DNA from 3 places in the Paenibacillus sp. FSL R5-0475 genome. Region 3 is predicted to be linked to each of the others. Evidence: a T-box and tRNA genes for the amino acid it is inferred to sense, from the RefSeq annotation. Region 3 holds a T-box; the other regions hold tRNA genes.
The links. A T-box is a leader RNA that pairs with one kind of tRNA and senses whether it is charged. The one in region 3 lies ahead of MKX41_RS18820 (arginine--tRNA ligase), so its partner is inferred to be a tRNA-Arg.
Positions count from the first base shown of each region.

Region 1: it encodes a tRNA-Arg, which carries the amino acid that the T-box ahead of MKX41_RS18820 (arginine--tRNA ligase) is inferred to sense. The anticodon was not compared.
Region 2: it encodes a tRNA-Arg, which carries the amino acid that the T-box ahead of MKX41_RS18820 (arginine--tRNA ligase) is inferred to sense. The anticodon was not compared.

Region 1 covers NZ_JBBORK010000001.1:6,417,840-6,428,471, forward strand. Annotated here, with positions in the region: rRNA gene MKX41_RS28640 (23S ribosomal RNA) at 1-1,630, shown strand, start outside; rRNA gene rrf (5S ribosomal RNA) at 1,706-1,822, shown strand; tRNA gene MKX41_RS28650 (tRNA-Ile) at 1,881-1,957, shown strand; tRNA gene MKX41_RS28655 (tRNA-Asn) at 1,961-2,036, shown strand; tRNA gene MKX41_RS28660 (tRNA-Ser) at 2,042-2,134, shown strand; tRNA gene MKX41_RS28665 (tRNA-Glu) at 2,151-2,222, shown strand; tRNA gene MKX41_RS28670 (tRNA-Val) at 2,229-2,304, shown strand; tRNA gene MKX41_RS28675 (tRNA-Met) at 2,322-2,398, shown strand; tRNA gene MKX41_RS28680 (tRNA-Met) at 2,471-2,547, shown strand; tRNA gene MKX41_RS28685 (tRNA-Asp) at 2,573-2,650, shown strand; tRNA gene MKX41_RS28690 (tRNA-Gln) at 2,667-2,741, shown strand; tRNA gene MKX41_RS28695 (tRNA-Lys) at 2,749-2,824, shown strand; tRNA gene MKX41_RS28700 (tRNA-Leu) at 2,840-2,923, shown strand; tRNA gene MKX41_RS28705 (tRNA-Gly) at 2,930-3,004, shown strand; tRNA gene MKX41_RS28710 (tRNA-Arg) at 3,013-3,089, shown strand; tRNA gene MKX41_RS28715 (tRNA-Pro) at 3,120-3,193, shown strand; tRNA gene MKX41_RS28720 (tRNA-Gly) at 3,206-3,276, shown strand; gene MKX41_RS28725 (YdeI/OmpD-associated family protein) at 3,379-3,843, shown strand; gene MKX41_RS28730 (GreA/GreB family elongation factor) at 3,945-4,400, opposite strand; gene MKX41_RS28735 (sporulation protein Cse60) at 4,795-4,989, shown strand; gene katA (catalase KatA) at 5,146-6,603, opposite strand; gene glgP (alpha-glucan family phosphorylase) at 6,854-8,470, opposite strand; gene rbsK (ribokinase) at 8,748-9,662, shown strand; gene aroD (type I 3-dehydroquinate dehydratase) at 9,708-10,472, shown strand; gene MKX41_RS28760 (MerR family transcriptional regulator) at 10,554-10,632, opposite strand, start outside.
Region 2 covers NZ_JBBORK010000001.1:4,799,412-4,810,043, reverse strand. Annotated here, with positions in the region: gene MKX41_RS21595 (PPK2 family polyphosphate kinase) at 1-584, shown strand, start outside; gene pdaB (polysaccharide deacetylase family sporulation protein PdaB) at 635-1,438, opposite strand; gene MKX41_RS21585 (stage II sporulation protein M) at 1,547-2,158, shown strand; gene MKX41_RS21580 (hypothetical protein) at 2,411-2,641, shown strand; rRNA gene MKX41_RS21575 (16S ribosomal RNA) at 3,000-4,557, shown strand; rRNA gene rrf (5S ribosomal RNA) at 4,682-4,798, shown strand; tRNA gene MKX41_RS21565 (tRNA-Ile) at 4,844-4,920, shown strand; tRNA gene MKX41_RS21560 (tRNA-Ala) at 4,941-5,016, shown strand; rRNA gene MKX41_RS21555 (23S ribosomal RNA) at 5,187-8,115, shown strand; rRNA gene rrf (5S ribosomal RNA) at 8,189-8,305, shown strand; tRNA gene MKX41_RS21545 (tRNA-Asn) at 8,312-8,387, shown strand; tRNA gene MKX41_RS21540 (tRNA-Thr) at 8,389-8,464, shown strand; tRNA gene MKX41_RS21535 (tRNA-Glu) at 8,476-8,550, shown strand; tRNA gene MKX41_RS21530 (tRNA-Val) at 8,591-8,666, shown strand; tRNA gene MKX41_RS21525 (tRNA-Gln) at 8,710-8,784, shown strand; tRNA gene MKX41_RS21520 (tRNA-Lys) at 8,790-8,862, shown strand; tRNA gene MKX41_RS21515 (tRNA-Leu) at 8,878-8,961, shown strand; tRNA gene MKX41_RS21510 (tRNA-Gly) at 8,968-9,042, shown strand; tRNA gene MKX41_RS21505 (tRNA-Arg) at 9,051-9,127, shown strand; tRNA gene MKX41_RS21500 (tRNA-Pro) at 9,158-9,231, shown strand; tRNA gene MKX41_RS21495 (tRNA-Gly) at 9,243-9,316, shown strand; tRNA gene MKX41_RS21490 (tRNA-Pro) at 9,331-9,404, shown strand; gene MKX41_RS21485 (ImmA/IrrE family metallo-endopeptidase) at 9,505-9,918, opposite strand; gene MKX41_RS21480 (helix-turn-helix domain-containing protein) at 9,950-10,378, opposite strand.
Region 3 covers NZ_JBBORK010000001.1:4,192,716-4,203,347, reverse strand. Annotated here, with positions in the region: gene MKX41_RS18835 (alpha/beta hydrolase) at 1-345, shown strand, start outside; gene MKX41_RS18830 (glycoside hydrolase family 3 N-terminal domain-containing protein) at 390-2,558, shown strand; gene MKX41_RS18825 (GH36-type glycosyl hydrolase domain-containing protein) at 2,606-5,950, shown strand; gene MKX41_RS18820 (arginine--tRNA ligase) at 6,005-7,870, opposite strand; T-box leader at 7,911-8,127, opposite strand; gene MKX41_RS18815 (hypothetical protein) at 8,408-8,767, shown strand; gene MKX41_RS18810 (beta strand repeat-containing protein) at 8,818-10,632, shown strand, end outside.

The DNA.
Region 1 (10,632 bases), 2.2 Mb from region 3:
GCCGGTATGAGTAACGAAAAGATCAGTGAGAATCTGATCCGCCGAAAGCCCAAGGTTTCCTGAGGAAGGCTCGTCCGCTCAGGGTAAGTCGGGACCTAAGGCGAGGCCGAAAGGCGTAGTCGAAGGACAACAGTTTGAAATTACTGTACCACCGTAATCCGCTATGAGCGATGGGGTGACGCAGGAGGGTAGTGACGCGGACTGATGGATATGTCCGTCTAAGCAGTGAGGCTGATGTGTAGGCAAATCCGCACATCGTTAAGGCTGGGCTGTGATGGGGAGCGAAAATTACAGTAGCGAAGGTCATGATCTCACACTGCCAAGAAAAGCCTCTAGCCAGGAGAAGGTGCCCGTACCGCAAACCGACACAGGTAGGCGAGAAGAGAATTCTAAGGCGCGCGGAAGAACTCTCGTTAAGGAACTCGGCAAAATGACCCCGTAACTTCGGGAGAAGGGGTGCCCCGGTAGTGTGAATAGCACGAGGGGGCCGCAGTGAAAAGGCCCAAGCGACTGTTTAGCAAAAACACAGGTCTGTGCGAAGCCGCAAGGCGAAGTATACGGGCTGACGCCTGCCCGGTGCTGGAAGGTTAAGGGGAGTGGTTAGGGGTAACCCGAAGCTATGAACCGAAGCCCCAGTAAACGGCGGCCGTAACTATAACGGTCCTAAGGTAGCGAAATTCCTTGTCAGGTAAATTCTGACCCGCACGAATGGCGTAACGACTTGGGCGCTGTCTCAACGAGAGATCCGGTGAAATTTTAATACCTGTGAAGATGCAGGTTACCCGCGACAAGACGGAAAGACCCCATGGAGCTTTACTGCAGCTTGATATTGAATTTGGGTACGATCTGTACAGGATAGGTGGGAGCCGTAGAAATCGGAGCGCAAGCTTCGGTGGAGGCGCCGTTGGGATACCACCCTGATCGTATCTAGGTTCTAACCTAGTACCCTTACCGGGTACGGGGACCGTGTCAGGCGGGCAGTTTGACTGGGGCGGTCGCCTCCTAAAGAGTAACGGAGGCGTTCCAAGGTTCCCTCAGAATGGTTGGAAATCATTCGAAGAGTGCAAAGGCATAAGGGAGCTTGACTGCGAGACCTACAAGTCGAGCAGGGACGAAAGTCGGACTTAGTGATCCGGTGGTACCGCATGGAAGGGCCATCGCTCAACGGATAAAAGCTACCCTGGGGATAACAGGCTTATCTCCCCCAAGAGTCCACATCGACGGGGAGGTTTGGCACCTCGATGTCGGCTCATCGCATCCTGGGGCTGAAGTAGGTCCCAAGGGTTGGGCTGTTCGCCCATTAAAGCGGTACGCGAGCTGGGTTCAGAACGTCGTGAGACAGTTCGGTCCCTATCTGTCGTGGGCGCAGGAAATTTGAGAGGAGCTGTCCTTAGTACGAGAGGACCGGGATGGACGTACCGCTGGTGCACCAGTTGTTTCGCCAGAAGCATGGCTGGGTAGCTACGTACGGACGGGATAAGCGCTGAAAGCATCTAAGCGTGAAGCCCCCCTCAAGATGAGATTTCCCAATTAGTAAGACCCCTTGAAGACGACGAGGTAGATAGGTTGGAGGTGGAAGTGCAGTAATGCATGGAGCTGACCAATACTAATCGGTCGAGGGCTTATCCTATACTTAGAACGCAAATTCAATTCGGATTCAGTTTTCAGGCGACTCAAGCCTGAGCATTTACGATGTAAATGCCCGTTTGGTGGCGATAGCGGAGGGGTTCCACACGTACCCATCCCGAACACGACCGTTAAGCCCTCCAGCGCCGATGGTACTTGGACCGAAGGGTCCTGGGAGAGTAGGACGTCGCCAAGCGGACAACCACATTACCCGTGGTATTTTTTTTGCCCTTAATATTGATGTGTCTTAAAAAGGGCCTTTAGCTCAGCTGGTTAGAGCGCACCCCTGATAAGGGTGAGGTCGGTGGTTCGAGTCCACTAAGGCCCACCATATTCCCTGATAGCTCAGTTGGTAGAGCACTCGACTGTTAATCGAGTTGTCACAGGTTCGAGTCCTGTTCGGGGAGCCATTTATGGAGAGGTGTCCGAGTTTGGCCGAAGGAGCACGATTGGAAATCGTGTAGGCGCCACAAGCGTCTCGAGGGTTCGAATCCCTCTCTCTCCGCCACAAAGTTTATTAGCATGGCCCGTTGGTCAAGGGGTTAAGACACCTCCCTTTCACGGAGGTAACATGGGTTCGAATCCCATACGGGTCATAACATGGAGGCTTAGCTCAGCTGGGAGAGCATCTGCCTTACAAGCAGAGGGTCGGGGGTTCGATCCCCTCAGCCTCCACCATATTCATTTAAGAACGACGCGGGGTGGAGCAGCCCGGTAGCTCGTCGGGCTCATAACCCGAAGGCCGCAGGTTCAAATCCTGCCCCCGCAACCAAATTTTCCTTAAGCATGATGTTTTGGGACTAGCTGGCGTAGTGTAAATGAATAGTATATAATTATTAAATGACGCGGGGTGGAGCAGCCCGGTAGCTCGTCGGGCTCATAACCCGAAGGCCGCAGGTTCAAATCCTGCCCCCGCAACCAATTTACTCTTATGCATTATGTCTATGGAACCGTGGTGTAGTTGGCCTAACATGCCTGCCTGTCACGCAGGAGATCGCGAGTTCGAATCTCGTCGGTTCCGCCATTTAGTTAATTATTGTTGGGGATTAGCCAAGCGGTAAGGCAACGGACTTTGACTCCGTCATGCATAGGTTCAAATCCTATATCCCCAGCCATTTATGAGAGCCATTAGCTCAGTTGGTAGAGCACCTGACTTTTAATCAGGGTGTCGAAGGTTCGAGTCCTTCATGGCTCACCATTATTTTCAAAGTGTGCGCGTGTGGCGGAATGGCAGACGCACCAGACTTAGGATCTGGCGTTTCACGACGTGGGGGTTCAAGTCCCTTCACGCGCACCATGTTTTGCGGAAGTGGCTCAGCGGTAGAGCATCGCCTTGCCAAGGCGAGGGTCGCGGGTTCGATTCCCGTCTTCCGCTCCATAATTTTTGCGCCCTTAGCTCAGCTGGATAGAGCGTTTGACTACGAATCAAAAGGCCGGGAGTTCGAATCTCTCAGGGCGCGCCATTTTTATTACTAAGTAATTACATGTTTTGACGGGATGTAGCTCAGCTTGGTAGAGCACCTGGTTTGGGACCAGGGGGTCGCATGTTCAAATCGTGTCATCCCGATTTTATACCTTTGCGGGTGTAGTTCAATGGTAGAACTTCAGCCTTCCAAGCTGATAGCGTGGGTTCGATTCCCATCACCCGCTTATAATTAAGAAACATCTGTCTATTATAGGCAGGTGTTTTTTTGTATAGTTACATTCATATGGATACAATAGAACTTAGGGCTTTTAGTTGAGGAGGTAGCAATGTTTGAATTTGAAGCTAAATTAGTGCGACCTGATGCAAGTGGGAGCTGGACTTATCTTAACGTCCCTTTTGATGCCGAACAAATATTTGAAACAAAGTCCAGAATACAGGTAAAAGGAAGTGTAAATGGAATCCCCTATAGAGGAACGCTTATGCCCCATGGAAACGGAAAGCATTTTATGGTGGTAAAGAAGGAACTACGGGATCTAGCCAAAGCTCAACCTGGTGATATTGTGCATGTGACGATGGAGCAAGATCATCAATTACGGGAGGTAGAAGCCCCAGAGGATTTCCTTGATGCGTTGAGTAGCCATGAGCAGGCAGAAGCTTATTATAACGGTCTGGCTTATTCTTATCAGAAGGAATATGTATCTTGGATCGAAGCGGCGAAAAGACCTGAAACCAGAGCATCTCGTATCGAAAAATCAGTCAGTAAACTGGGTGAAGGATTGAGGCTCAAATAAAAGTATGAAGAAGTGCTTAACAGGCTGAATAGATGAACAGCGTCCTCTTCCATAAGATTGGAAAGGGACGCTGTTAATGTTGGTGATATGTGCGAGTGGGCTTAAATAAGAACGGCCACCTCACCACAATTCACAAACTTAATACTTTCGATTTTTACTGATAACTCACCTGAAGGAATAGCTAGCTGACATGTACTGCCGATCTGAGCTAACAGCAGCTGCATGCCAATAGGCGAGAACATTGAAATCTTGTTATCATTGGGTTCTGCCTGGTTTGGAAATACGATGGTGTAGGTATCTGTAGTATTGTCGTCTAAGTAGCGTAGCTGAAGCTGACTTCCAATCAATACGAGTGAATTCAATTCTTCACCATTGAAACGGGAAAGTAATTGTTCCAGCTCGGAGCAATAACGGGACAACAGCGTTTCAGCATTACTTCTTTGTTTGCTTCGTTCCGGGAAATACTGATTTAGAAATGCGATTTTTTCCTCATCAAAATAAATAAGCTGCTGGACCAGTTGTGTCCTTGAGCCTTCATAAATTAGACTATGGTTCATAGTAGATTTCACCCCCTCTAAGTAGCACATTCTTTGCAAATTTGTTATGACGCGTTGCCATATTAAAATCCCTCCTATACAAATAGAGGTCCCCTAGAGGGAACCTTCTGATCAGTATAACAGCTTCTATATGTAAATCCAATCCATTTTGCAAAGGCAATAAATTCTTACTAAATATTGTATTTAAAACGTTTGACTATTGTATAGTTGGGTGCTATGATAGGCTGATGTTATAGGCATTTCGTAGAAAACTGCGGAATGCCTATACTATATTTCGAAGATAATTTTACATTAAATGTTACCAGGGGAGTGATACGCCATGTACATTTCGTTGAGTTCACCTATAGAATCTAGACATAAAAAGTAACTATAATTTATTAAAGGAGAGATCAGGATGATTCAAGTAAAAGAGTTTGTAGATGCTGATAATTCGTATGCTGAGAATAAGGCGAATGAGTTCTTGGCAGGGCTGCGTGAGGAACAGGTTGTGAATATCTGTTACGGTTCGGTAGTCAAATCTTCACGTGATGGGGCAGAGCATCAAAGAAGCAGTATACTGGTCGTGTATAAGACAAATGAAGGGCAATAACTGGAATACTTTTTTTTCGTGCTTATCTGTTGTCTCCACGCTATGCATCGTGATCGTTCTTATATATTATATGTTTTAGCTTTTCTTATGAACAAAGAGGACCTTTCCCATTTACGGGTAAAGGTCCTCTTTGATTGTATAAGTGCAATTACAGTCTTATATTCCGTCTGGGACGGATAATCCTAAACCGGATGCAACACGCTGTCCCAGTTCTGGATCAGCTTTATAGAAATGAACAATTTGACGAAGTTTAATATCGTTACTTTCAACTGGTGTCATAGCGCCTACGATATTTTGAACAAGACGTGTACGTTCTTCTTCACTCATCAGGCGATACAAGTCACCAGGTTGTGTATAATGGTCATCACTATTATAGGAGACACTGTCGGCATTTCCAGATACTTCGAAAGGTGATGTTTTGTACTGTGGTGCTTCTTTAGGTCCGCCTAAGCTGTTAGGCTCATAATAGGCACCGGATCCGCCATTGTTGCCGAGTGCCATGCCACCGTCACGTTGATAGTTCTTCACTTCTACTTTTGGACGGTTGATAGGCAGGCTGTTATGGTTAGGACCTACACGGTGACGATGAGCATCGCCGTAAGCAAACAGTCGACCCTGTAGCAATTTATCAGGAGAAGCTTCAATACCAGGGACGAAAGAGCCAGGAGAGAACGTAACTTGCTCTACTTCCGCGAAGTAATTCTCTGGATTGCGATCCAGTACCATGCGGCCAACCTCAATTAATGGATAATCTTTTTGCGACCATACTTTGGTTACATCGAATGGATCAAAGCGATAAGTGTTCGCATCTTCGATTGGCATAATCTGCACGTAGAGCTTCCACGCTGGGAATTCTCCTTTATCAATAGCATTGAACAAGTCTTCTGTATGATAATCTGGGTTCTCCCCAGCTATTTTGGCGGCAAGATCTGGAGCAAGGTTCTTAATGCCTTGTTCTGTTTTGAAATGATATTTCACCCAGACGGCATTGCCTTCGGCATTTACCCATTTGAAGGTGTGGCTTCCGAACCCGTGCATATGTCTTAGCGTAGCTGGGATTCCGCGATCTGACATCAAAATCGTAACCTGATGAAGAGATTCCGGCGATAAAGACCAGAAGTCCCAAACCGCATTAGGGTTCTTTAAGTGTGTCTGTGGATCACGCTTCTGTGTATGAATAAAGTCGGGGAACTTGATTGCATCACGAACGAAGAATACAGGTGTATTGTTACCTACGAGATCATAGTTTCCTTCTTCGGTATAGAACTTCACAGCAAAACCACGTGGGTCTCTTACAGTATCAGCAGAACCTAGCTCCCCAGCTACCGTTGAGAAACGGATGAACATTGGGGTACGCTTGCCTACCTCAGATAAAAAATTAGCTTTTGTATATCGAGTTAAATCCTGAGTGACCTCAAAATACCCATGAGCGCCAGCACCCTTAGCGTGAACGACACGTTCAGGAACACGTTCTCTGTTAAAGTGGGCTAATTTTTCAAGCAGATGGACATCTTGCAGCAAAGTAGGACCACGATCACCGGCTGTCATTGAATTTTGATTGTCGCCTACTGGAGCACCCCAGCTGGTCGTAAGATTATTATTATTGGAGCTCATTAATAGAATCACCTCGTAAGATTTGATTTTAGATTTAGTATAAGTTCTATATTAATGTTTTTTGGGGAAAATGCAACACTTTTTGAATATTTGACACATTACAGTATGTGGTAATCGTCGTCCCATTCAGATATATATGATAGATAGAGTGATTAATTACTAAGCAGAGTTAAAAAAGAAACAGCGCACCTCTACCATCACTGGAGGGTGCGCTGTTCTATTTTGATATAGGAATATCCGTTTTCTATACTTAGTTTTTAATGTACATTCTGTTATAGTATTCATCCAGCATTCTTTTGGTGGCAAATTCGGTGCGAGTGGTTTTGATACTCTTCTTCATCATTTGTACCCACTGTTCACGATTCTCATAATAGGTTGGGAGTACTCGATTCAATAGGGTGTCGTATAGCGCATCACTATCATGCTTATCCAGAACCTCGAAGTCAGTAGTCTCGAAGCCGTCTCCGATCTGCCAGCCATTCTCGCCATCTATACAGGCTTCCGGCCACCAGCCATCTAGAATAGAGCAGTTCAATACGCCGTTCATGGCTGCCTTCATCCCGGAGGTACCACTTGCTTCCAGTGGTCTACGGGGATTGTTGAGCCAAATATCAGAACCGCGTGTCAGCTGTGCGCCGATAGTCATATCGTAATTCTCCAAGAAGACAACACTCTTCGGATATTTTTTCATCATCGCCACTAAATTGCTGACGATTTTTTTGCCGTTATCATCGAGTGGATGGGCTTTGCCAGAGAAGACGATTTGTATTTTGCCGGACTCCAGATAAGGCTCAATAATTTCCGGCTGCGAGAAGATCAGGTCACTGCGTTTATAAGGAGCAGCTCTGCGTGAGAAGCCAATGAGTAGATTGTCAGCATTTAGACTAATGCCGGACCGTTTTTTTATGAAATCAATCAGTTCACCCTTAATTTCTTTATGCACTGCCCATAAATCGCCATTTTGTTCATAGGCTTGTGTCATTCTTTCATCTACCCAGGTAGGGGTATGAATGGCATTAGTAATGCCAATGATGTCCGATCTTCCGGCAACTTCTTTCCACATCTTATTGGCTGTATCCGCATGAAGCTGAGCCACTGCATTAGAAATACGTGAGAGTCGTAGACCGGCAACCGTCATGTTGAACGGCTCGCCACCGATACGCTCCATCTGGTCGCGGGTTAAGCCATTGAATGCACTCATATACTCTAGGCGGTCGAGTGGATGGGTTTCGTTGCCTTCTTTTATCGGCGTATGTGTAGTGAACACAACCTCTTCCCGAGTAGCTTTCCAAGCTTCCTCAAAGGTGCTGCCTCCGGACATCTTTTCACGAATGAGCTCGATGGCTGCTAAGGCTGCATGGCCTTCATTGAAATGATAGACATCAATCGGAATGCCGAGAGCACGCATAGCTTTTACTCCGCCGATCCCGAGTACGATCTCTTGAGCGATCCGTTCCTCACCGAACCAGCCGTACAATTGTCCAGTAATCCATGCATCATTATTCTCGGGGATATCCGTATCCAGTAAATACAACGTGCTGTTGCCAAAATAATCAGTCTTCCATACTTTGCACACCACATCGGTCTTTCTGACTTTTACAGTTACCTTCACCCCTGTATCTTCAAGAAAATCATAAACATAATTGTGATAGGAGTCGTATGGATTACCGTTTGCATCAATTTTTTGATCCGTATAACCTTGTTTCCACTTCAGCCCGATAGGGATGATAGGAGCATTGATGTCTTTAGCTCCCTTAATGTAGTCACCAGCGAGAATTCCAAGCCCTCCGGCATACATTTTAAAATCGGAATGTAACCCGTACTCCATACTGAAATAAGCTACTGATGGTAATTTTTGTTCGTTCACTTGATAAGCCTCCTAATCACGGATTAGATTGAATTGCAGTAAAGCTGCTGGCATTATCTACGATGCAAACGTTTGCTCAAAAAACAGTCAACAATCGTTGTGGAAGCGATTGCACCATCATTCTAGCACACTTTATCTACAAAAGCATAACGTCAATTTGGTGAAAATAGCCAATTAGGGGCAAAATCAACGGAAGTGATTGATAAAGTGAAGAGAAGACCCTAAGATAAAGAGATTGAAGAAATAATTATTGGTGGTGTTTAAGTTGGGTATAGTTGTGATTGGAAGCTTAAATATGGATATGGTAGTACGTACGAACCGGGCACCGAATGCAGGAGAAACGCTTATGGGACAAGCATTTGCTCTATCTCCCGGTGGAAAGGGAGCGAATCAAGCCGTTGCCGCAGCACGTCTGGGTGCTGAAGTTAGTATGATCGGCAGCGTCGGAAAAGATACCTTTGGAAGCGAAATGCTGGAGATTATTAAGCAAGAAGGTATTCATATAGAACATATCTCAGTGAGTGAAACGGAGGCAACAGGTGTAGCTTCAATCGTTATTGAAGAAGATGGAGAGAATCGGATTATCGTTGTACCCGGAGCGAATATTGATCTCTTTGCAGAGGATATACAGGCGTTAGAGACTGTAATCGGCCAGGCTGAGATGATTGTGATGCAGCTTGAAATGGAACTGGCGATGAGTGAGCATGCTATTGCCATTGCACATCGTCATGGAATTCCGGTCATTCTGAATCCAGCACCAGCTAGAGTGCTTAAAGACGAGATGCTGGGTCAAGTATCATATCTGACACCTAATGAGACAGAAGCGGGGATTTTGACTGGAATGACTGTAGATAGTTTAGAGACTGCTGAGCAGGCAGCCCGTATTTTGCTGCAAAAAGGTGTTAAAAATGTGATCGTAACCTTGGGATCTAAAGGCGCACTGATCGTTAATGCTGAAGGCGCTAAGTCAGTTCCTGGATTCCCGGTCAAGGCGATAGACACGGTTGCTGCCGGAGACTCATTCAATGGGGCATTAGCCCAGCAATTGGTCTTAGGCAAAACGTTGGAGGAGGCAGTGAGCTTCGCTAATGCTGTTGGAGCACTGGCTGTAGGGAAAGAAGGCGCGATCCCATCGCTGCCGCAGTTATCAGAGGTTGAACAGTTTCTAAAACATGTATCGGCAGTAAAATAAACAATACAGAATCTATAGCAGACGACTGGATAAGGGGCTGAAATAATGAGCAGGACAGTAATCGTTAAAAATGTGATCATTGGCGAAGGAATCCCTAAAATATGTGTTCCGTTGATTGGAGCTACCTTGTCTGAACTGAAACAGGAAGCCGAATCATTAAAAGAGCTTAGTCCCGATTTAGTGGAGTGGCGGACGGATTTTTTTGATGAAGTTGAAGACGTAGAGGCGGTCAATTCAGCACTAAAAGAAATCCATTCTGTAATTCCGGAGTTACCGCTGATTTTTACTTTTCGGAGTGCCAAAGAAGGCGGCGAGAAGCAGGTTAGCACGGAATATTACATAGCATTGAATATAGCTGCAGCTGAAAGTGGTCTAGTAGATATAATTGATGTTGAATTATTCAATGAGGAACAGGATGTAAAGCTACTAGTCGAGACTGCTCATACTCATAACGTGTCTGTCATTATCTCGAATCATGATTTTCATGGAACACCTTCTCAAGAGGAGATCATCTCGCGATTACGCAAGGCACAGGAGCTTGGCGGGGATTTGCCTAAAATTGCGGTGATGCCTCAGAATGCGGGGGATGTACTGACTTTACTGGAAGCGACCCATATCATGAAGGAACAATATGCAGATCGCCCGATTATTACAATGTCCATGGCGGGAGCAGGGGTAATTAGTCGTCTAGCCGGTGAAATATTCGGTTCAGCGCTTACCTTTGGAGCGGCGCATAAGCCCTCTGCGCCTGGACAGGTAGCTGTGGTTGAGCTGCGAAATGTACTGTCACTGCTGCATCGCAGTCTATAGGAGCTAGAGCAATCAGTGAGGTTCCGGATAATAGAAATAGAGCGGCGACCGGATTTCCGGTGCCGCTCTATTTCTATTTTATTATTTTGTTCCCGTGTATACGTGAACGGCATCTCTTAGGAACGCTGCAAGTCCAGGGCGATGCTTGTCGTAGTACTTG
Region 2 (10,632 bases), 610 kb from region 3:
CAGGCATTAATCCACAAGGGTTTATAGTGACCAGCTTCAAGAAACCATCTCTAGAGGAAGAGGCTCATGATTTTCTATGGAGGGTTCATCAGAAGACACCTCCTAAGGGATATATCTCTGCATTTAACCGCTCGCATTATGAAGATGTATTGGTACCACGGGTACACGGAGGGTTAAAAAAGGATGACTTGAAGCGTCGCTTTCGTTACATACGGCAGTTCGAAGAAATGCTGGTGGAAGAGGGGACGACAATTATCAAGCTTTTTCTGCATATTTCTAAAGAGAAGCAGCTGAAGAAGATTAAGGAACGGCTTGAAGATCCCAAAAAACATTGGAAATTCGATGCAAGTGATCTCCAGGAGCGGGAGTATTGGGATGATTACCAAGAAGCATATGAAGATGTTTTCAAGGAATCTAGCATAGATAAAGCACCCTGGTACTGGATACCCGCCAATCATCAATGGTACCGCAACTATTTGACCTTATCCATCGTTGTAAAGACACTGGAGAGTCTGGATCTGAGCTATCCGAAGCTGAATACCCCCACACCTGACATATCGGAACTCATTTCTCCACGTCATTAATCCTTTGGACAGATCAACATCCATTACGGCACCAGAGATTGAATATGTTTTTACAGCCCAGCTGCGTCCTCAATGGCATTACTCAGTGAAGCTGAGTCGCGTACTTCTTTACCTTCGGTGTTGCTTTGACTAATCAGCTCAGAGACGGTAACGAATTCATAACCTTGTCTGCGGAGCTCGTCGATAATGAGTGGAAGTGCTTCATGTGTTTGTTTACAGGAATCACTGGCATGTAGAAGGACGATATCACCTGGATGCGCTTTTGTCGTTACACGCTTCACGATATTGTCTACGCCGATGTTCTTCCAGTCCAGGGAGTCTGTATCCCATTGAATGACCTTGTAGCCGAGATCGCTGGCAACCTGAAGGACTCTTTTGTCAAAATCACCATTAGGCATACGAATCAAATTGGGTTCAGTGCCGGTTAATTCGGTAAGTACGGTGTGAGCCGTTGAGATCTGTGTACGAATTTCTTCGTTGCTAAGTGTGCTGTAATTGACGTGTTTATGACCATGACTTCCAATTTCAAAACCTGCATTCTTGATGTTAGTTACAATGTCTGGGTGAGTCTTACTCCATGGAGACGATAGGAAGAAGGTGGCTTTGTCCACTTTCTTGTCTTCAAGTACCTTCAAAATTGGTTCGGGTCTTTTCTCCCCCCAGCTAATATCGAAGGTCAGGGCAATCAGCTTCTTCTCTGTTGGTACACTGTAGATCGCGGAAGGTCCGGATTCAGAAAAAACGGTTATGTTTCCCCTCTCGACATAGACAACTCCAGCAGCAAGAAGCACAGCGGCGAAGATATAGATGAATCGTTTAATCTTTTTGCCGCTGAATACATAAAAAGAATTCATAATGACAGCGCTCCTCTCCCATGCGAAATGCTTGTTTGTTCTAAATGTATGCTCGTACCGCAAGGTTATGACCTAAGAAACAGAGATCACAATTTCAGGAGGGTATTTATGTTGTCGTTCTTCACGTTTATTAAAGATCTAAAAACGATCCGGAAGGCTTTATTGCTATCCTGTCTGCTCTTCGCATTAGGAGCGGTTATAGGGTGGGTAGCTACTAGCAGTCTGGAAAAACTATTGGTTCAGCAATTAGAGGGGCTCAGTGAAATCAGTGGCAACCTTAGAGATTCTTCTAATCCGCAATGGAGCTTCTTTGTATTTATATTTTTGAATAACAGCATCAAGGGTGTTCTTATCATATTTTTAGGAGCGTTGTTCGGTATACTGCCAGCCATATTCTTATTTATTAACGGAGCGGTTATCGGCTATCTGATTCATTTATCAGCACTGCAAGGACAGGATTTATTCGATCTAATAGTAAAAGGACTGCTGCCACATGGGATTATAGAGATTCCAGCAATCATTATTGCTTGTGCATTTGGACTTCAGTTCGGCGGGAAAGTAGTTGCAAGTCTGTTTAGCTCATCCACTAAAAAAGTGAACAGAGGTGTTGAGTGGTCTTCGTTCATGCGTCAAACACTTACGGCATCTATTTGGACAATAATCCTGTTATTTGTTGCAGCCATCATTGAAAGCACAATAACTTTTTCTCTTTTATCATAAAACTTCCGAGAATGGAGCATAACAGTAAAGCTATTCATCCAAGGATTGCCTAAAGGTCAGAAGTATATAATCGTGACGAAACCATAAAGGGAATTTTTAATAATTATGGTTATAAAAAGAGTACTCCGGTTAATCTAGTGTAAGAGGATCTTAAGGCAGCTTTCTCCATGAGATGGACTAACTAATTATGTACAAGGGGTTTTTGGTTTTAGTGAATGTGTTACTTGCAACTTCATGAAGGAGGCCAAGCATATGTTGGGAATGTTGTTCAACGAAAAAGAATGCAAGGAACTGGATTATGTTTTGCGGAAAGAACTTGATGAGATGCTGTTAGATTTGAGCGATCAGCGCTTGGACCAAAATATCAGGCATGCCATCGCCAATAGATATAAGACTGTATTTCGTATGTATGCTCGTTTTGCTCCTCAGAAAGAGCTTTCCAAGTATGCGTGGGGTGGACGTTCTTCTCAGTATAAACACTAAGGATAAGCGGTAAATGCAAGAGTCTTATATGAATTTAAGATTTTTTAATAAAATAGCTTGACTAAAAAGGAGTGCTCGTGATAAATTATATCTCGCGCTCCTTTTGCTTGTGTAAAAGGGAAGCGGAAGGCAAGAAAAGTTGAAAAAAACTTTTTCGAAAAAAAGACTTGCCAAACAACGAAACACTGTGATATATTATAAAGGTCGCCGCTGACAAACAACGACGACGAAATGAGAGACATTGATCTTTGAAAACTGAACAACGAGTGAGTAGGGAATCACGAAAGTGAAATCCAAAATTAGAGAATTAATTTTCTCGTCAGATGTTTCAAAATGAGCATATCGCTCTTTTCAATACTAATTGGAGAGTTTGATCCTGGCTCAGGACGAACGCTGGCGGCGTGCCTAATACATGCAAGTCGAGCGGAGTCATTTTGAAAGCTTGCTTTCAAAGTAACTTAGCGGCGGACGGGTGAGTAACACGTAGGCAACCTGCCCCTTAGACTGGGATAACTACCGGAAACGGTAGCTAATACCGGATAATTTCTTTTTTCTCCTGAAGGAAGAATGAAAGACGGAGCAATCTGTCACTGAGGGATGGGCCTGCGGCGCATTAGCTAGTTGGTGGGGTAACGGCCCACCAAGGCGACGATGCGTAGCCGACCTGAGAGGGTGAACGGCCACACTGGGACTGAGACACGGCCCAGACTCCTACGGGAGGCAGCAGTAGGGAATCTTCCGCAATGGACGAAAGTCTGACGGAGCAACGCCGCGTGAGTGATGAAGGTTTTCGGATCGTAAAGCTCTGTTGCCAGGGAAGAACGTCCGGTAGAGTAACTGCTACCGGAGTGACGGTACCTGAGAAGAAAGCCCCGGCTAACTACGTGCCAGCAGCCGCGGTAATACGTAGGGGGCAAGCGTTGTCCGGAATTATTGGGCGTAAAGCGCGCGCAGGCGGTCATTTAAGTCTGGTGTTTAAACCTTGGGCTCAACCTGAGGTCGCACTGGAAACTGGGTGACTTGAGTACAGAAGAGGAAAGTGGAATTCCACGTGTAGCGGTGAAATGCGTAGATATGTGGAGGAACACCAGTGGCGAAGGCGACTTTCTGGGCTGTAACTGACGCTGAGGCGCGAAAGCGTGGGGAGCAAACAGGATTAGATACCCTGGTAGTCCACGCCGTAAACGATGAGTGCTAGGTGTTAGGGGTTTCGATACCCTTGGTGCCGAAGTTAACACAGTAAGCACTCCGCCTGGGGAGTACGGTCGCAAGACTGAAACTCAAAGGAATTGACGGGGACCCGCACAAGCAGTGGAGTATGTGGTTTAATTCGAAGCAACGCGAAGAACCTTACCAGGTCTTGACATCCCTCTGAATCCACTAGAGATAGTGGCGGCCTTCGGGACAGAGGAGACAGGTGGTGCATGGTTGTCGTCAGCTCGTGTCGTGAGATGTTGGGTTAAGTCCCGCAACGAGCGCAACCCTTAACTTTAGTTGCCAGCAGGTTAAGCTGGGCACTCTAGAGTGACTGCCGGTGACAAACCGGAGGAAGGTGGGGATGACGTCAAATCATCATGCCCCTTATGACCTGGGCTACACACGTACTACAATGGCCGGTACAACGGGAAGCGAAGCCGCGAGGTGAAGCCAATCCCATCAAAGCCGGTCTCAGTTCGGATTGCAGGCTGCAACTCGCCTGCATGAAGTCGGAATTGCTAGTAATCGCGGATCAGCATGCCGCGGTGAATACGTTCCCGGGTCTTGTACACACCGCCCGTCACACCACGAGAGTTTACAACACCCGAAGTCGGTGGGGTAACCCGCAAGGGAGCCAGCCGCCGAAGGTGGGGTAGATGATTGGGGTGAAGTCGTAACAAGGTAGCCGTATCGGAAGGTGCGGCTGGATCACCTCCTTTCTATGGAGAATCGTCTTCTGCAATGAAGACATTCAAATCGGAAGTTAAACTTCCATTATAGAACCTTCGGGTTCGAACACTCACTCGTGTTCAGTTTTGAAAGAGTAAGTCTCTTTCATATACGTTTGGTGGCGATAGCGGAGGGGTTCCACACGTACCCATCCCGAACACGACCGTTAAGCCCTCCAGCGCCGATGGTACTTGGACCGAAGGGTCCTGGGAGAGTAGGACGCCGCCAAGCGGACAACCATTCTTTGGTTGATTCACAATGTTATATATGTTATATGGGCTTTTAGCTCAGTTGGTTAGAGCGCACCTCTGATAAGGGTGAGGTCGGTGGTTCGAGTCCACCAAGGCCCACCATATAACTTTATATCTTTTATGGGGCCATAGCTCAGCTGGGAGAGCGCCTGCCTTGCAAGCAGGAGGTCAGCGGTTCGATCCCGCTTGGCTCCACCATAAGTTTTAATTCAATACCTTCTTTAAACATTGATCCTTGAAAACTGGATACCGAAACGAATTTGCGTTTTAGAACATCTTTTAGCAACTTGTGTAAACAAGTAAATGTTATTAGTGAGATGATTCCAAAAGAAATGTCATTGTATGATATTTTCCTGCGGAAAAATCAAGGTTAAGCTAATAAGAGCACACGGAGGATGCCTAGGCGCCAGGAGCCGACGAAGGACGTGGCGAACAACGAAACTGCCTCGGGGAGCTGTAAGCAAGCTTTGATCCGGGGGTGTCCGAATGGGGAAACCCAGCTGTGGTAATTCGCAGTTACTCATCTCTGAACACATAGGAGATGTAGAGGCAGACCAGGGGAACTGAAACATCTAAGTACCCTGAGGAAGAGAAAACAATAGTGATTCCGTCAGTAGCGGCGAGCGAACGCGGAACAGCCTAAACCTAAGAGCTTGCTCTTAGGGGTTGTGGGACGTCTCACATGGAGTTACAAAGGAATATGGTAGGTGAAGAGGTCTGGAAAGGCCCGCGATAGAGGTAAAAGCCCTGTAGCCTAAACTGTGTTCTCTCCGAGACGGATCCCGAGTAGTGCGGGGCACGTGAAACCCCGTATGAATCCAGCAGGACCATCTGCTAAGGCTAAATACTACCTGGCGACCGATAGTGAAACAGTACCGTGAGGGAAAGGTGAAAAGCACCCCGGAAGGGGAGTGAAATAGAACCTGAAACCGTGTGCTTACAAAAAGTCAGAGCCCTATTAATGGGTGATGGCGTGCCTTTTGTAGAATGAACCGGCGAGTTACGTTTAACATGCAAGGTTAAGTCGAGAAGACGGAGCCGCAGCGAAAGCGAGTCTGAATAGGGCGATTTAGTATGTGGACGTAGACCCGAAACCGTGTGATCTACCCCTGTCCAGGGTGAAGGTGCGGTAACACGCACTGGAGGCCCGAACCCACGCATGTTGAAAAATGCGGGGATGAGGTGGGGGTAGCGGAGAAATTCCAATCGAACTCGGAGATAGCTGGTTCTCCCCGAAATAGCTTTAGGGCTAGCCTCGGTATAAGAGTAGTGGAGGTAGAGCACTGATTGGGTGCGGGGTCCGCAAGGATTACCAAGCTCAGTCAAACTCCGAATGCCATATACTTATTGCCGGGAGTCAGACAGTGAGTGCTAAGATCCATTGTCAAAAGGGAAACAGCCCAGACCATCAGCTAAGGTCCCCAAGTGTGTGTTAAGTGGGAAAGGATGTGGAGTTGCACAGACAACCAGGATGTTGGCTTAGAAGCAGCCACCATTGAAAGAGTGCGTAATAGCTCACTGGTCGAGTGACTCTGCGCCGAAAATGTAACGGGGCTAAACACACCACCGAAGCTATGGCTAGATACGTATGTATCTGGGGTAGGGGAGCGTTGTATGTGGGTTGAAGGTGTACCGTAAGGAGCGCTGGACAGCATACAAGTGAGAATGCCGGTATGAGTAACGAAAAGATCAGTGAGAATCTGATCCGCCGAAAGCCCAAGGTTTCCTGAGGAAGGCTCGTCCGCTCAGGGTAAGTCGGGACCTAAGGCGAGGCCGAAAGGCGTAGTCGAAGGACAACAGTTTGAAATTACTGTACCACCGTAATCCGCTATGAGCGATGGGGTGACGCAGGAGGGTAGTGACGCGGACTGATGGATATGTCCGTCTAAGCAGTGAGGCTGATGTGTAGGCAAATCCGCACATCGTTAAGGCTGGGCTGTGATGGGGAGCGAAAATTACAGTAGCGAAGGTCATGATCTCACACTGCCAAGAAAAGCCTCTAGCCAGGAGAAGGTGCCCGTACCGCAAACCGACACAGGTAGGCGAGAAGAGAATTCTAAGGCGCGCGGAAGAACTCTCGTTAAGGAACTCGGCAAAATGACCCCGTAACTTCGGGAGAAGGGGTGCCCCGGTAGTGTGAATAGCACGAGGGGGCCGCAGTGAAAAGGCCCAAGCGACTGTTTAGCAAAAACACAGGTCTGTGCGAAGCCGCAAGGCGAAGTATACGGGCTGACGCCTGCCCGGTGCTGGAAGGTTAAGGGGAGTGGTTAGGGGTAACCCGAAGCTATGAACCGAAGCCCCAGTAAACGGCGGCCGTAACTATAACGGTCCTAAGGTAGCGAAATTCCTTGTCAGGTAAATTCTGACCCGCACGAATGGCGTAACGACTTGGGCGCTGTCTCAACGAGAGATCCGGTGAAATTTTAATACCTGTGAAGATGCAGGTTACCCGCGACAAGACGGAAAGACCCCATGGAGCTTTACTGCAGCTTGATATTGAATTTGGGTACGATCTGTACAGGATAGGTGGGAGCCGTAGAAATCGGAGCGCAAGCTTCGGTGGAGGCGCCGTTGGGATACCACCCTGATCGTATCTAGGTTCTAACCTAGTACCCTAATCGGGTACGGGGACCGTGTCAGGCGGGCAGTTTGACTGGGGCGGTCGCCTCCTAAAGAGTAACGGAGGCGTTCCAAGGTTCCCTCAGAATGGTTGGAAATCATTCGAAGAGTGCAAAGGCATAAGGGAGCTTGACTGCGAGACCTACAAGTCGAGCAGGGACGAAAGTCGGACTTAGTGATCCGGTGGTACCGCATGGAAGGGCCATCGCTCAACGGATAAAAGCTACCCTGGGGATAACAGGCTTATCTCCCCCAAGAGTCCACATCGACGGGGAGGTTTGGCACCTCGATGTCGGCTCATCGCATCCTGGGGCTGAAGTAGGTCCCAAGGGTTGGGCTGTTCGCCCATTAAAGCGGTACGCGAGCTGGGTTCAGAACGTCGTGAGACAGTTCGGTCCCTATCTGTCGTGGGCGCAGGAAATTTGAGAGGAGCTGTCCTTAGTACGAGAGGACCGGGATGGACGTACCGCTGGTGCACCAGTTGTTTCGCCAGAAGCATGGCTGGGTAGCTACGTACGGACGGGATAAGCGCTGAAAGCATCTAAGCGTGAAGCCCCCCTCAAGATGAGATTTCCCAATTAGTAAGACCCCTTGAAGACGACGAGGTAGATAGGTTGGAGGTGGAAGTGCAGTAATGCATGGAGCTGACCAATACTAATCGGTCGAGGGCTTATCCTATACTTAGAACGCAAATTCAATTCGGATTCAGTTTTCAGGCATCAAGCCTGAGCATTTACGATGTAAATGCCCGTTTGGTGGCGATAGCGGAGGGGTTCCACGCGTACCCATCCCGAACACGACCGTTAAGCCCTCCAGCGCCGATGGTACTTGGACCGAAGGGTCCTGGGAGAGTAGGACGTTGCCAAGCGGATATTCCCTGATAGCTCAGTTGGTAGAGCACTCGACTGTTAATCGAGTTGTCACAGGTTCGAGTCCTGTTCGGGGAGCCATGCTCTCATAGCTCAGCAGGTAGAGTGCTTCCATGGTAAGGAAGAGGTCACCGGTTCGAATCCGGTTGAGAGCTCCACAGATTTGCAAGGCCCGTTGGTCAAGGGGTTAAGACACCTCCCTTTCACGGAGGTAACATGGGTTCGAATCCCATACGGGTCACCAACTTTTACTTGTACTTACCCTTAGAGGGTCCCATAGATATGGAGGCTTAGCTCAGCTGGGAGAGCATCTGCCTTACAAGCAGAGGGTCGGGGGTTCGATCCCCTCAGCCTCCACCATAATCTTCCTGAGAGATTATGGGCAACATAGAGGTACCATCAATGGGGATTAGCCAAGTGGTAAGGCAACGGACTTTGACTCCGTCACTCATAGGTTCGAATCCTATATCCCCAGCCAAGTGCGAGCCATTAGCTCAGTTGGTAGAGCACCTGACTTTTAATCAGGGTGTCGAAGGTTCGAGTCCTTCATGGCTCACTTTTATTATTATATGCGCGTGTGGCGGAATGGCAGACGCACCAGACTTAGGATCTGGCGTTTCACGACGTGGGGGTTCAAGTCCCTTCACGCGCACCACTTATTGCGGACGTGGCTCAGCGGTAGAGCATCGCCTTGCCAAGGCGAGGGTCGCGGGTTCGATTCCCGTCGTCCGCTCCATAATTTTTGCGCCCTTAGCTCAGCTGGATAGAGCGTTTGACTACGAATCAAAAGGCCGGGAGTTCGAATCTCTCAGGGCGCGCCATTTTTTTATTAAGCAATCATAATATTTTAACGGGATGTAGCTCAGCTTGGTAGAGCACCTGGTTTGGGACCAGGGGGTCGCATGTTCAAATCGTGTCATCCCGATTTTCACCTTTGCGGGTGTAGTTCAATGGTAGAACTTCAGCCTTCCAAGCTGATAGCGTGGGTTCGATTCCCATCACCCGCTCCATAATTTTATAGTAACGGGATGTAGCTCAGCTTGGTAGAGCACCTGGTTTGGGACCAGGGGGTCGCATGTTCAAATCGTGTCATCCCGATACTCAGCTTAATCGCTGCTCAAAAGCTCTTACTTCGGTAAGAGCTTTTTTTGTTATGTATAGAATTAAAACACGCATAAATCATATAACATATGTTCTATCATTCTTCCAAAAGAAATTGTACTTCTGGTGGAATACCAATCCGTAGGTAATAACTTTTCCATGACTCTTCTTGCTCAGGATTACTGCCTGTGGATAGTAGCTTTACAGCAAAGACATTAGCTTGACGTTCAAGCTTCCCAGGAGAGAAGTAGGAGCTTTCCTCTAGAAAAAAGCGGTTAATCCCCTTATGAAGACGATCATGTCCTAATTCATGCGCACAAACGAAGCGCTGCCACTCAACTGGCAACTCATTATGAATGACGATAAATCTTCTTCTTAATTTTCGGTAATATAATCCCTTTGTGCCTGTCCCAAGGTTCATGAAGCGAATATGAATACCTAGCGCTGAGGCCAGCTCGAACGGACAGTTGGTTTTATATTTTTTAATCAGATTATTGATCAGTTCATCCATATTCTTCACCTGCAGCATGTTAGTGTAGTTATTAAGTGTTGTTGGATTTCTTTCTCTTGTTCATCTGTTTGGCTTCCCAGAATAAGCCGGTCAGTACATCTTTTATCCTCTGTTTGTCATCCTTGTCTAGTGGAATCCCATCAAACATCAGCTCTCCATCATCCTCCAGCATTTTACGGAAGTCACGTTTATCCTTGCTTGTAGCCCACTCTGGGACAATCTCTTCGCTTGGAAGAGCCTGTTCCTGCAAATACCCCGCTTGATCCATTAGCTCCTCGTACGGGACTCCTGTAGCCTCTGCTATTTTGCGTAATGTAGTTGGCTTAGGAACACCTCTTAGACCATTTTCAATCCGTGAAATCTGTGATCCGCTAATACCTGCTGCTGCTGCCAATTGATTAATAGTAAGTCCCTTAGTTTCGCGAAGTTGCTTCATATAATCCCCAAAATCCTGTTTCATCTCAACCACTCCTTATAGACTGAAGCTTATGTTATTAATATAAGTCATTTTTGCCAATTGGTAAACAACAAAGCGTATATTATTGCCAAAAGGCAAGATAATGGAGGGAAAGCTATTCTTTTTCGCCCAAAACAGACTCAAACGGGGTTTTACGAGATTGGTAGAGAAGTGGTATATTATAGAAAAATACGAACAGAATACGAACACTTTTATATTTTAGCACATTGCTTAGGAAACTTCCGCAATTTAATCTC
Region 3 (10,632 bases):
GTTTCCTTATCAGGCGTTACAGATATTCAGAAAAGATTGAAAGACCCGCAAATGTCTTCGGATATGGCGAGGGAGATGGCAGGCACTTTCGGAAAACGCTTACAAGTTAAGCCGGATCAAGATCTTTATGCTTTAGCGGCTAAATTGGTCGACGATAAACGTAAGCTGCCTTCAATTTTGACCTGCTGTGGCTCAGAAGATCCATTTGTGGAGATGAACCGGGAATTTGCTTCTCATATGCAAGCGAGTCCCTATACATTTCAATATGTTGAGACTCCGGGAACACATGAATGGAGATTCTGGGAGGAACATCTGAAGACAACTTTTGATTTCTTGTACAACTAAGAGCAATGAGCAATTGCAGAAAGAGATATTATGGAGGATTTGAGATGAAAGACCAGCAACTGACGTCCCTGTTGAACCAGATGACGCTTGAAGAGAAAATAGCACAATTGCAGCAGCTAGCTGCTAATTTCTATGAAGGAGCGGAAGAAGGAGGGCAAATCACTGGCCCTATGGCATCCATGGGGATTACGGATCACATGATTGAGAACAGTGGTTCAGTACTTGGACTTTCGGGCGCAGAGCAAGTCATTGCCGTCCAAGAAGCTCATTTACGTAAAAATAGATTGGGTATTCCACTGCTGATGATGGCGGATATCGTGCATGGCTTTAAGACGATTTTCCCGGTGCCACTGGCGATTGGTTGCTCTTGGGATATGGAGCGGGCGGAGCTAAGCGCTGAGATTGCTGCTAAAGAAGCGGCAGTATCTGGTGTACACGTTACTTTTGCACCTATGGCGGACCTTGTTCGGGACCCGCGTTGGGGAAGAGTGATGGAGTCTACCGGCGAAGATCCTTATTTGAATGGTAGGTTTGCCCGTGCATTTGTACGCGGGTTTCAGGGAAATGACTTGACGGGTGATGTAAGTCGTCTGGCGGCTTGCGTTAAGCACTTTGCAGCCTATGGTCTATCCGAAGGCGGACGGGATTATAATACGGTCGATTTATCAGAACGTCAGCTACGGGAATATTATCTGCCAGCCTATCGTGCAGCACTGGATGAGGGTGCAGAAATGGTTATGACTTCGTTCAACACGATTGACGGGATTCCAATAAGCGGAAACGTTAAGCTGCTTCGTCAGCTGCTGCGTGAGGAATGGGGCTTTGACGGCGTGCTGATCTCGGATTGGGGCGCGGTGAAGGAACTGATCCCACATGGTGTCGCCGAGGATGAGGCTGAAGCAGCACTTAAAGCTATCAAAGCTAGCGTGGATATCGAGATGATGACAGAGTGTTATGTGCACCAACTGCCAGCTCTTGTAGCAGATGGGCAAGTGGATGAAAGTATCATTGATGAAGCCGTACTTCGTATTTTGAAATTGAAGCAAAGACTGGGCTTGTTTGAGAATCCGTTACGTGGGGCAGATATAGAGAAAGAGCGCGAGGTAATTTTCTGTGATGCTCACCGGACAGCAGCGAGAGAATTAGCGGTTAAATCCTGCGTTCTACTGAAGAATGATCAGGTTCTGCCGCTTGCGACAGAGCAGCGGATTGCGCTAATCGGACCGTTTGCTAATAACGGAGATATTCTTGGACCATGGTCCTGGTTGGGTTCAACAGAAGAAGCTAGCCGTCTTGCTCCAGCTTTTGAAGCTCGTGCAGCTGCTGGTAAGGTTACCGTTGCAGAAGGCTCCGGGATTGAGAGCTTTACAGAAGAGCAATGGCTGGAGGCGAAAGCGGCAGCGCTGGAAGCCGATGTGATTGTGCTGGCGCTTGGAGAACATTCGGATATGAGCGGAGAAGCTGGAAGTCGTTCAGATATCCGCTTGCCGGAAGCGCAGCGTGAGCTTTTGCAACGTATGAAGACGCTGGGTAAGCCTGTTGTGGTGGTGTTGTTTAACGGACGCCCACTGGATCTTAGTGGTGTGATCGAGAATGCGGATGCTATTCTGGAAGCCTGGTTCCCAGGAAGCGAGGGCGGCGCGGCGATTACCAGTCTACTGTATGGTGACGAGAATCCGTCAGGAAGATTAACGATGTCTTTCCCTGTATCTGTTGGGCAAATTCCGGTCTATTACAATCATTTCAACACTGGACGTCCTCTACATGCACCGGGTGCGGACAAGCGTTATGTCTCACAATATTTGGACATTCCTAATGAGCCGTTCCTACCATTTGGCTTTGGTCTTAGTTATACGACATTTAGCTACAGTGAACCGATCCTTTCCGGTGAAATAATGACGAAGGATCAGCCTATTAAAGTAACTGTTACGGTGACTAATACAGGCAATGTACAAGGTGAAGAGGTAGTGCAGCTCTATATCCGAGACATTTCAGGAGAAGTTGTTAGACCAATGAAGGAACTGAAAGATTTTGCTAAGATCAGCCTCTCCCCGGGAGAAAGCCAGGAAGTGAGCTTTACGCTTACAGAAGAACAGCTTCGTTACTATCATAGCGACTTAAGCTTTAGCAGTGATCCGGGACAATTCAAATTGTTTGTGGGTCCAAATAGCCAAGAGGTTAAAGAACGCGATTTTCGCTTAACATTAGCTTAAGTAGAATATATACGACACAGGCTGTCGTAATAGAGGAGTGCAAGAATATGACTACTAATATGAATTCTAACATCCATTTAAACGCTGGAGACTTATCATTCACTTTTACAAACAGCGGGGACTTGTTCCAAGTTCTCCATGAACGGACAATGATCAATCAATTGCTGCCTAATATCGTGGATGGCTCCTTATCCAACCTATATTTACGCATTCATAGTAATGGAAGCATTCAAGCTGTTCCTTTGCTGGGCATTCATTCCTCAAGCACTGTACGTAAGGCTGGGAACCGCTTGGTTTGGGAAGGTACTGCGGAAAATATCGAGTATCAGGTTATTTTTACTCCGACGGCTCAAGGCGCTTGGTTCTGGGACGTGAAGCTTACAGGTCAAGAAGCAGATGTGGATCTCGTGTACGGACAAGACGTGGGTATTGCCGATATCGGTGCTGTTCGCAGTAATGAAGCCTACCTGTCACAGTATATTGACCACGCCGTATTCGAGGATCAGTCAAAGGGATATGTAGTATGTTCCAGACAGAATCAACCGCAAGGTGGCAAATTTCCATATCTACAACAGGGTGCAATCACTAAGGCAGCAAGCTTCTCAACAGATGGTTTCCAATTCTTTGGATTGTCTTATAAAGAGACCAATCAACCAGAAAGCCTGAGCCGTGAGCAATTAAGTAATGAAATCTATCAATATGAATTCGCTTATACTGCGCTGCAATCGGAGCGGGTGAAGCTGAGTGGGGAAGCCCAGTTTGTATTTTATGGATTGTTCAAGCAAGATCATCCAGAAGCGATTACCTCGTTAGAATTCACGAAGGATGTTGCTGCGGCTTGGGAAACGGTAAAAGAGTTGCCTTTAGTAGCTGAAGCACCGCTCGAGCGTTCTTTCTTGACGAAAGAGCTGGGAGCACCACTAGCTGCAAATTCTCTGACGAGTGAAGAGATCGAAGCCTTGTTCCCGGTTCGCTATCAAGAGGAAAAAGAGGGAGACCAGCTTCTGTCTTTCTTCACGGAAAATTATGAGCATGTTGTATTGAAAGAGAAGGAACTTAAGGTAGAGCGTCCTCATGGTCATATTCTAATGAGTGGGGATAATGCCCGACTTAACGATAAGGTAATCACTACGACTTCCTATATGTACGGAATATTTAACTCTCAAATCGTTATTGGCAATACCAATTTCAACAAGCTCATGACCAATGCCAGAAATGCACTTAACATTCCAAAGGCTTCGGGACAAAGAATCTATGTACAGTGGAATGGCGAATATCGCCTCTTGACCATGCCTTCACTGTTCGAAGTTGGTTTCAACTATGCCCGTTGGTATTACAGAACAGATGGCGAATGCTTCATTATTACGAACTACACTACGGCAGATTCTCCGGAGATATTCCTGAATGTCCGTACGGAAAGTGGAAAAGCTTATCGTTATTTAGTCACTAATCAAATCACTATGAACGTTAACGAATACGAGCTTCCATATCAATTCAAACAAGAAGAGGGAACCGTAACCTTCTCGGCTGATAGAAGTGCACTAAGTGCAGGAGAATATCCTGATCTGCAATATAAATTCCAGGTACAGGGAGCAGATTTCACTCTTCAAAATGAAGGTAGACTCGTCTCTCATGCTGAGAAGTCAGATGCGCCGCTAGCTATTCTGGAACTGTCGAAGAGCAGTGAATGGACATTGAACATTCAAGGTCTTCTGGATGGTAAGGAGATTCAATCGAGCAGCCGTACAGCTGAAGGGGAGATTTCCGCATACCGCGAGTTCTACAGCGGGGTTATGAATGGCTTCCGCTTGACGTTAGGTGATGGGTCCGAAGGTGAGTTGTTTAAGGTAAATGCTCTGGCTTGGTGGTATACACATAATATGCTCGTCCATTATTCAGTCCCTCACGGATTGGAACAATACGGCGGCGCTGCTTGGGGAACCCGTGACGTGTGTCAGGGACCAGTGGAATACTTCATGGCTACGCAAAAATACGATCAGGTTCGTGAAATATTGCTGACCCTGTATGCTCATCAATATGAAGATGATGGTAACTGGCCACAGTGGTTCATGTTTGATAAATATACGAAGATTCAGCAAGAGGAGAGCCATGGAGATATTATTGTATGGCCACTCAAAGTGCTTGGAGACTATTTGGCGGTAACGCAAGACTACAGTATTTTGCAAGCGACTGTGCCTTATACTCGTAAGCATAGCTTTGATTTTACAGAAGAAAAAGCAACGCTGCTGGATCATGCACGGAAGGAAGTTGCTTATATTAAGAATCACTTCCTGCATGACACGCATTTGTCTTCTTACGGTGATGGAGACTGGGATGATACACTCCAACCGGCTAATCCACAGCTGAAGCAGTACATGGTTAGCAGCTGGACAGTGGCGCTTACCTATCAGACATTGAATCAGTTCTCAGAAGTGCTTCATAAAGTTGATCCAGCAGGTTCGGAAGAGCTGAAAGCGATGGTGGAGGGAATCCGTGAGGATTTCAACACACATATGCTTCAATCTGAGGTAATTCCAGGCTTCTTGTATATGGAGGACCCAGAGCAAGTGAAGCTTATGGTGCATCCAAGTGATACGGAAACAGGGATCCAATACCGTCTGCTGCCAATGACGCGCAGTATGATCAGTGAGCTGCTTACACCAGAACAAGCCGAAGCCCACTATGAAGTAATCCAGGATAAACTGTTCTGTCCAGATGGCGTTCGTCTGATGAACCGTCCAGCTCAATATGTTGGCGGCGTAAGCACCCATTTCAAACGTGCGGAGCAAGCTTCTAACTTTGGTCGGGAAATTGGACTTCAATATGTACATGCACACATTCGTTATGTAGAAGCTATGGCTAAGCTAGGGAAAACCGATCAGGTCTGGAATGGCCTAGCGGCGATCAATCCGATCGGAATCCGCGACGTGGTGCCAAACGCTGAACTACGTCAGGCTAACTCTTATTTCAGTAGCTCGGATGGTAAATTTAACACCCGTTACGAGGCACAGGAGAATTTCGATAAACTGCGTAATGGTGACGTAGCGGTTAAAGGTGGCTGGAGAATCTATTCAAGCGGTCCTGGGATCTACATGAACCAGTTGATCTCGAATGCACTGGGGATCCGTACGGAAGGTGGAGATTTAATCGTCGATCCAATTCTGCCGGAGTCGCTGGACGGAATGCGCTTTAGCTTTGAATATGCAGGCACTAAGGTAGACTTTATTTATCACCTTACGGGCTCTGATAACAGTCGGATTACTGTTAACGGTACAGAAGTGCAAGCCGAAGGTACGCTTAATCGCTACCGTAGTGGTGGTATCCGTATCAAACGTGAGGACTTTGATCGTCTCTGCGTAGAAGCTGGAAATGTGATAGACATCTATAAGTAAGATAATAAAAGAAGGGCAATCTCCGCGATAAGCGTGGAGATTGCCCTTTTTGTACTACATTCGGCTCGGTGTCGGTAACCCAAGCACTTCAAGTACATCCCCTAAAGTATCCTTAAATCTCGAAGTAAGCCAGAGGCGGAACGCGATGGTAGCCTCCTCACCTTTTAAAATCGGACATATAGAATAGAAGTTATTGAAAAGTGTGGCTAAGGTATGCGCGTACGTGCAGAGTATATTCGGTGTTAACTCTATGCTGGCAGCATACAATGTCTCTTGCCAGACGCTAAGCTGTCTCAGCAAAGCGAGCTCTGCCTTTTCCATTTCGAGTGGAAATTGAAGCTTTGAGGCATCTGTGCTGAATGGGATTGTAGATTTGCTCAAAACACTGCTGGCACGGGCATAGGTGTACATCAGATAAACCCCGGTATTACCGGATATTTCGGTAGCCTGTTTGAAATCAAACACGATTTCCGTTCCCAGGTTAAACCGCAGCAGATAATAACGAATAGCAGCAGCTGCAATGATATGGCTGGAAAGACCCTCTTTATCGGAGCGCGAATGTTCTATGTTCTGTTCCATAAGCATTACTAAATCGCTCACCTTAACGCCGATTCCTTGGCGCCCGGACATGGCATAAGAAGATTTCCCTTCTGAAACATCTATCCCCAGCTCAGCAGCAGAGGCCGGACTAAGAGAAACAACGCCATAACTTACATGATGGAGCTTCTCAGCCTGCTCGTTATATCCTAGTGCTCCTAAAGCCTGCTTAACCATTTGTTGCGGATATTCCTGTCTATAATCGATCACGTTAATAACACGGTCGGCATGTCCATAAGGCTCATGGGTTCCAGTTAATCCTGTGGTCCATAAACCAGACGAGAATTCACTGTAGGTGAAATCTTTGGATAGTAGACCGAATTTCCAGAGATGATAAGCAATGTCTTTGGCTGTGTACGTCAAAATCCCATTCGAACGCACAAGCACCTTATCCATCTGATGATCCTCTGAATCCGCTCCACTGCTAACCTCTGTCCCTTGCTTTAGCACCCAGCAGCCCGCAAGTTTGCCTTCAGTCTCCTGTACAAAAACTGCCGTTTGCTTCAATAGCTCAGATGCGGCTGTCCAGAATCCCTCTTTTAAAATATTGCTCTCCCACACCAGCAGGTCATAGTGAATACCAAAACGCTTCATTTCCGCTACATGTTCTCTCACAATACGTTCAGCGACTAAGTTGCCCAGCCACGCCTCATTACCATCACCCTGTTCAAGGGCATGCAGCATATCCGTGCGCTTGTGAGTGATCTCTGGATTCCGTGCATATTCTTTGTTCACTTTGGCATATAGATCCCAGCAATAATCACCGAAACGTTGATGTTCCCCTTCTAAAGGTACATTTAATAAACCAACGACTGTATCTGCCAGCTGGTTGCCCAGATCATCCACATAGTTATGGACCTCTACGTTATGTCCGGTTCTTTTCATGATTCTGACCAGCGCATCGCCGATGCAGGCATTTCTCAGATGACCTACATGAGCAGCTTTATTTGGATTGATTGAAGTGTGCTCGATGATGACCTTTTCCCTTGTGCTGTTAGGCAGATCAAAGGAATGTTTAGCCCACACCTGCCAATTCATATACAAATTAATAAATCCAGGAGCAGCTACTTCGACTTTTTGTAAAAGACCCGTGTAACTCTCTTGTAATTTGATTTCTGCTTTTACTAACTCTGCTATGACGAGAGGGGATTTACGCAGGAGTTTGGCTAGCTGCATAGCAATATTGCAGGAATAATCACCATGCTCTAGATTAGCTGGCTGTTCGATCAGAATTGCAACATCTTTTGGGTAGGCAATTTCTAAGGTGTGGAATACTTTTTTTACACTTTGTTCAATGCTGTTTTTGATGATTTGACTTAACATTTTATACCCTCCTTTGAAAATACAAAAAAGCCCTCGTCTCAAAAGAGACGAGGGCTTTAGCGCTCGCGGTACCACTCTCGTTGCTAAACAGATGTTTAGCCACCTTACAGGATAACGGTCTTTAGCCGGGACTTCCTACTTAGGTTCAGAAGTCCATCTCACGGGTGCGCTTCATTAGGTGATCTGTACCGGCTTGCACTTACCCGGCTCGCTGAGGACTAGAACACGTTAACTACTCTCCCGCTCATCGATGCTTGAATAATTTTTATCAGTATAACGAATATTTCGAAAAAAGCAATAGGGTGTTAGTTAGAAAACTTAGAAAATGCTTGAGTTTAAGATTGTCCGATTAGTAGATTACAAATTCAAAGAATAGAAGGTTGTCTTTTTTTGAGTGGCAATTCCTTTGCATAAATGTCCACACATTAACTTTAAATACAGAATATTACTATATAGAGCTATTAATTATGAACCATGTTACTAGTTTTATAGTTTTTTTATTTTTCAAACTGCAGCAGAAGAGAGGAGTGAATAAAGATGGCTTTATTCTCAACCGGACCTATAGATAATAGTCCAATTCTAGGGGTCAGACAGACACAAATCGTAACAGTAAAAGTAGTTAATCGTGATTCTCTTAATCCATATAATCTTGTTATTCAGGGATTTTTGCTAAATGGGTCAAGATCGATGTATGTGAATGAAATGATTAATCTCGCACCTAACCAAGTTCTAACTAGGAACTATTTTGCAGATTTAGATGCATTTGAATTTGAGTTTACGACATTAGAAGTTGTTGAAGCAGAGGTAGGGATCTCGGTCTGGGGAAAACAGGCTTCAGGGGAATTAGTAGAACCTCATCGTATAGTAGCGTGGGAAAAACATGTAGGAATAATCTAAAGGAGTGTTGAGAATTGAGCTATTTATCTACTGGGCCGATAGATAATACCATGGTGGGAGGTATACGACCTACTCAACATGTTACGATCAAAATCGATAACCGAAGCGACGTTATTTCTTCTACGGTTCTCGTCCAAGGATATTATATGAATGGGACAAGAACTTTATATGTTAGTGAGCTTGTTAACGTTATGCCTGATCAAGTTGTAACAAAGGACTATTATGCGGATTTTGATGCGTTTGAATTTATTTTTACGACTTTAAGCCTGGTAGATGATCCTATTCAAATTTCAGTCTGGGGAAAAAATAGTGTAGGTCAAATTGTGACTGCTCACCGACTTGTCCATGCTGAATTACTTGGAGCAACGGTAGGGACAACTGGTGCTACAGGTGCGGATGGAGCAGATGGAGCGACAGGGGCAACAGGTGCGGATGGAGCAGATGGAGCGACAGGGGCAACAGGTGCGGATGGAGCAGATGGAGCGACAGGGGCAACGGGTGCGGATGGAGCAACTGGAGCCGACGGAGTGACTGGTGCGACAGGGGCAGCCGGAGCAGACGGGGCGACTGGAGCGACAGGAGCAACTGGAGCCGACGGAGTGACTGGTGCAACAGGCGCAGCCGGAGTGACTGGCGCAACAGGGGCAGCCGGAGGAGCGACAGGAGCAACGGGAGCAGATGGAGCGACTGGAGCAACAGGGGCAGACGGAGCGACTGGAGCAACGGGAGCCGATGGGGTGAATGGAGCGACGGGAGCCGATGGAGTGACTGGTGCAACCGGGGCAGATGGAGCGACTGGAGCAACGGGAACCGATGGAGCGACTGGAGCAACGGGAACCGATGGAGTGACCGGAGCAACAGGAGCCGACGGAGTGACAGGAGCAACGGGAGCAGATGGAGTGACAGGAGCAACGGGAGCCGATGGAGCCACTGGGGCAACGGGAGCGGCTGGTGTAACTGGAGCGACAGGAGCAACGGGAGTGACCGGAGCAACGGGAGCCGATGGAGTGACAGGAGCAACGGGAGCCGATGGAGTGACTGGAGCAACGGGAGCCGACGGAGTGACAGGAGCAACGGGAGCCGATGGAGCCACTGGGGCAACTGGAGCAGCTGGAGGAACTGGAGCAACAGGGGCAGACGGAGCGACTGGAGCAACAGGAGCCGATGGAGTGACTGGAGCAACAGGAGCGGCAGGTGTAACAGGAGCAACGGGAGCGGATGGAGCCACTGGAGCAACAGCGGCAGCTGGAGTGACTGGGGCAACCGGAGCAGTTGGAGCGACTGGTGCAACAGGAGCCGACGGGGTGACTGGAGCGACGGGAGCGGCAGGTGTAACTGGTGCAACAGGAACCGACGGGGTGACTGGAGCGACGGGAGCGGCAGGTGTAACTGGAGCAACAGGAGCGGCAGGTGTGACTGGAGCAACGGGAGCGGCTGGAGTGACCGGAGCAACGGGAGCCGACGGAGTGACTGGAGCAACAGGGGCAACGGGAGCCGATGGAGTGACTGGAGCAACAGGGGCAGCTGGAGTGACTGGGGCAACCGGAGCAGTTGGAGCGACTGGTGCAACAGGAGCCGACGGGGTGACTGGAGCGACGGGAGCGGCAGGTGTAACTGGTGCAACAGGAGCCGACGGGGTGACTGGAGCGACGGGAGCGGCAGGTGTAACTGGAGCAACAGGAGCGGCAGGTGTGACTGGAGCAACGGGAGCGGCTGGAGTGACCGGAGCAACAGGAGCCGATGGATTGACCGGAGCAACGGGAGCAGTTGGAGCGACTGGAGCAACGGGAGCCGACGGGGTGACTGGAGCAACAGGAGCGGCAGGTGTGACTGGAGCAACAGGGGTAGCTGGAGTGACTGGTGCA